One region of the Fenollaria sporofastidiosus genome, then DNA from elsewhere that is predicted to be linked to it. Evidence: riboswitches for the same ligand, from Rfam matches in the RefSeq annotation. Region 1 holds a riboswitch; the other holds the start of a gene.

Region 1 (2,412 bases):
AAGTATGGTTTGCGAGCTATATAGTAGGAGGCTACTTATATAATTAGAGGCGAGCTATATAGTAGGAGGCTCCCTATATAGTAGCAGCTAAGCTATATAGTAGGAGCCTCCTTATATAGTGAGACGCTTACTATATATTAGCTCTTTACTTGCATAAAAAAAAGAACTATGGGCGCAGTGCTCATAGTTCTATCTTTTTATACTATCTTTTTTATTTGTATTCTTTTAAAAGTGCCTTAATCTCATCAACTTTTTCAAGTCTTTCCCAAGGAAGCTCTATATCATCACGGCCGAAGTGTCCGTAGTTACTAATCTTGTGGAAGATTGGTCTTCTTAAATCGTAGTAGTCGATGATGAAGGCTGGACGTAGGTCGAAGACTTTTTCAACAATCTCTAGTATCTTTGCCTCATCAAGCTTCGCTGTACCGAATGTATCAACGTTAACTGATATTGGCTTTGCAACACCTATCGCGTAGCTTACTTGTATTTCGCATCTATCGCATAGTCCTGCTGCAACTAGGTTCTTAGCAACGTGTCTTACTGCGTATGATGCAGATCTATCTACCTTTGTTGCGTCCTTACCTGAGAAGGCTCCTCCGCCGTGTCTGCAGTAGCCGCCATATGTGTCAACGATAATCTTTCTACCTGTAAGTCCTGTGTCGCCCTTTGGTCCACCTATAACGAAGCGGCCTGTTGGGTTCACGTAGATGATAGTCTCGTCGTCCATTAGCTTTGGATCAACAACTGGCTTTATAACATTCTCTATGATGTCCTTTTTAATCTTCTCAAGACTAACGCCTTCCTTGTGTTGTGTTGAAACAACTATAGTGTGAACTCTCTTTGGCTTACCATTGTCGTACTCAACAGTTACTTGTGTCTTGCCGTCTGGTCTTAGATAGCTTAGTGTACCGTCCTTACGAACTTCTGCTAGTCTTCTTGATAATTTATGTGCTAGGTAGATGGCAAGTGGCATATACTCCTTAGTTTCGTTGCATGCATAACCAAACATCATACCTTGGTCGCCTGCACCTATTAGGTCGTACTTATCCTTTGAATGCTCCTTAGTCTCAAGCGCCTTGTCAACGCCTAGAGCTATGTCCTTAGATTGCTCTTCGATTGATACAAGGACTGCACAGTTCTCTGCATCGAAGCCAAACTTTCCTCTTGTATAACCTATGTCAGCTATAACTCTTCTAACAACAGCTTGCATGTCAACATAGCAGTTTGTTGTTATCTGTCCTGATACTAAAACGTAGCCAGTTGATGCAGTAGTTTCGATTGCGCATCTTGCTTCTGGGTCTTTCTCTAGTATCGCATCTAGTAATGCATCTGATATTTGGTCGCAGACCTTGTCAGGATGACCTTCTGTAACAGACTCAGATGTAAATAGTTTTTTATACATAATCTTCCTCCTATAAAACAATAAAAAAACCTTCATAGCTGAAGGTTCGTTCTTCTCATCTTTCAGCTTTGCTGTAGGATTTGGCACCTTGCTCGCAGGTTGCCGGACTTCACAGGGCCTAGTCCCTCCGTCACTCTTTATGAGACTTATTAAGTTCACTTCATATTATATATAGTAATCAAATCTTTGTCAAGGACTTTTTAAATATTTTCTAATTCTTTCAATTCTTCGATTGCAAATCGTTCTGCAACCTTTTTTCTCACTACCATATATGTGAAGATGTAGACTATAGTTGTCAATAACCAGGACAATGGATACGAAATGTATAAAACCCATTGCTCATGATACTTTTGGAATATACTTAGTATCCAAAATACTCTGAAGCCGCATATGCAAACGATGGCTATGATCATAGGTGTTAGTGAGTAGCCCATAGCACGAATGACCCCTGAGTAGACGTCCATGATGCCGCAGATAAGGTAGGTTGTCGATATAACTCCCAGCCTTAGCATGGCAATCTTAACAACTTCTGGGTTCTGTGTATATAGTCCAAGAAGAAAATTTCCTGCAAGGAAGGAGCCAACACCTAAGACAAGTCCAACGGCTGACACCATGACTATGGTCTTCTTAAGTATCTCATCAACTCTGTCAAGCTTTCTGGCTCCCATATTTTGCGAAGCGAAGGCAAGAGCAGCTTGGTATATGGCATCCATCGCCATAAAGACGAAGCCTTCGATGTTACCTGCTGCAGTGTTCGCTGCAACTACAAGCTTACCAAAGGAGTTGATTGAGGACTGTATAAGCACGTTTGATATACTAAACATCGCTCCTGTAAAGCCTGATGGCAGACCTATCCTAAGCATATCTGCAAACTTTGTCCAGTTTATCTTTAATTTGTTTAGCTTTAGATTTAGGTAGCCGTCGCTCTTCATTAAACACAAAACTATAAGCATGGCTGAGAAAGCCTCGGATATGATAGTTGCAAGAGCAACACCATCTACCGTCATCTT
Region 2 (2,412 bases), 600 kb from region 1:
CTCATCAGCAGTAGGCGCAGGCGAGTTCGTTAGCGAAATCTTTGATGAAGAAGCAAATCAATTGAGGACTCATGGCGGTGACAAAGGTGAGTTCGGCGCAACAACAGGTAGACCAAGAAGAGTTGGCTGGTTCGACGTAGTCGCAACAAAGTACGGCATCGAAATGCAAGGCGCAACAGATATTGCCTTCATGGTCGTAGACGCACTTAGCTACTTAGATGAAATACCAGTTTGCGTTAGCTACGACATCGATGGCGAGATCACAGATGAATTTCCTAACACATCCAAGCTTAAGAAAGCAAAACCTGTTTTGGAAAGACTTAAGGGCTGGAAGAGCGACATAAGAGGCATAACAAAGTACGAAGAACTTCCAAAAGAAGCAAGGGACTACATCGAGTTCATCGAAGAAAAACTTGGTAAGAAATTCAAATACATTTCTACAGGACCAAAGAGAGAAGAAATGATAATAAGATAAAGATTAACTACGCTTGTGTATATGAGCGTAGTTTTTTTGTAAAAAATTGTATTTGTGATATAATACTTATAAGGAGATGGTAGTATGAATAAGAAGATAGCTTTATTTCTCTTAGTGCTTTGTTTACTAATGAGTTTTGGCTGCACAAATACAAAGAAAGAAAGCAAAAATGATATTGAAACTAAGAATGAAATGACTGAAGAGACAAGAATAAGTGAACTAGAAAAAGAAAATAAGAAGCTTAATAAAAAAATTATAGATTTAGACATTAAAGCATATACGAATAAAAAAATGCTTGATTTTTATAAAGGTATACTTAGTAATATGAACGAAAAAGCTGATGATGATTTAAAAAATAAAATAGTGGCCGCTACAATTAATCCAGTATTTTCGATGAATGATGCTCCACTCAGTGAAGAAGAGGTGCTATCTATTAATGAACTTGAAAATAATACTTTCAGTGTTAATTTATCATATGATAACGTTGACCCAGAGTTAGTAAGAGACTATTCGCTTACATTTAAAAGGAGGCTTCCATATCTTGATTCTGAAAATCTTTTTGAAATAAAAACAAAGGCTATATATAATATAATGTTTCTTAGATATCATTATGTAGAAAAGGTGTTAATTACATTTAAAGACTTAAAAGTTGGCGACACAATTACTATAGTTCTAAGTGATGAACTTGCTAAGCTATGTGATTATAAGAGTGGCAGCATCACCATAAACATAGTAGATTAATTAAAATTAAGCGGGGCATTACATTGTCTCGCTTGTACTATATTTATAAAGAAAATTTATAAAAAGATACACTTTTTTATAAAAAAATCTATATTTGTGATTCAAATCACATATTTAATATAAAAGGACATGTATAATCTAAACACAATATAATTCATCCAGAGAGGCGGAGGGACTGGCCCTATGAAGCCCGGCAACCTGTTTAATCAAGGTGCCAATTCCAGCGGTATTACCGAGAGATGACGATACACTTTACTCTTTATCTTTTGGTAAAGGGTTTTTTTTATTGGATTTATCCAAGAAAGGAGGAGCTTATGATAGAAGCAAAAAATTTAATTAAGACTTACAAGGTAGATGGCAAAGAATTTAATGCTGTTGACAATGTAAGTTTCAAAGCAGAAAAGAAAGACATCTTAGCCATCATAGGTTTATCTGGTGCAGGCAAGTCGACTCTTGTTAGACTACTCAACAGACTTGAGGAAGCTGACGGAGGAGAAGTAATCATAGACGGAGTGAACATCTTTAATTTAAAGCAAAAAGAGCTCTTAGCTTTAAGAAAGAGAATCGCTTTCATCTTTCAAACTTTCAACCTTTTCAGTCAATACACAGTTCTAGACAATGTGTTATTCCCATTAAGCTTAAATGGTTTTAAGGGAGACAAAAAGGCTGAAGCGAGAAAATTTCTTGATTATGTTGGCCTACTTAATAAAGAGAAGGCATATCCAAGCGAATTATCTGGCGGACAAAGACAAAGAGTTGCCATAGCAAGAGCCCTTGTATCTAAGCCTGAGATCATACTTTCAGACGAAGCGACAAGTGCACTTGATCCAGAAAGTACTAGGATGGTCATAGATTTATACAAAAGAGCAAGAGATGACTTTGATACGACTACCATAATGATAACTCATCAAATGGAAGCGGCAAAGGATGCTTCGAACAAAATTGCTCTTATGGAAAATGGAAGAATTATAGAAGAAAACACTACTACAGAGCTTTTCAAAAACCCAAAGACAAAGCTTGCACAAAGCTTTATCAAGAAGGCAGCTCCTGATATAGAGCTTGATTACAGTGCTTTCAGTGGAACGCTAATCAGACTTTCTTACTCGAAGGACACAGTTAAGACTCCTGTATTAAGTAACGCAATGAAGACCTTTGACGTTGACATAAACATCATAGACGGTAACATCAGTAACGTC

Evidence for each region. Region 1 has a riboswitch for S-adenosylmethionine ahead of metK (methionine adenosyltransferase). Riboswitches for the same ligand answer to the same signal wherever they lie in the genome.
Region 2: another riboswitch for S-adenosylmethionine. It lies ahead of KO172_RS04185 (methionine ABC transporter ATP-binding protein); the one in region 1 lies ahead of metK (methionine adenosyltransferase).

The regions. Positions count from the first base shown of each region.
Region 1 is NZ_OW968186.1:256,339-258,750, forward strand. Features, by position in the region: gene metK (methionine adenosyltransferase) at 212-1,402, opposite strand; SAM riboswitch class I at 1,455-1,548, opposite strand; gene KO172_RS01285 (MATE family efflux transporter) at 1,603-2,412, opposite strand, start outside.
Region 2 is NZ_OW968186.1:859,210-861,621, forward strand. Features, by position in the region: gene KO172_RS04175 (adenylosuccinate synthase) at 1-475, shown strand, start outside; gene KO172_RS04180 (hypothetical protein) at 560-1,216, shown strand; SAM riboswitch class I at 1,368-1,462, shown strand; gene KO172_RS04185 (methionine ABC transporter ATP-binding protein) at 1,531-2,412, shown strand, end outside.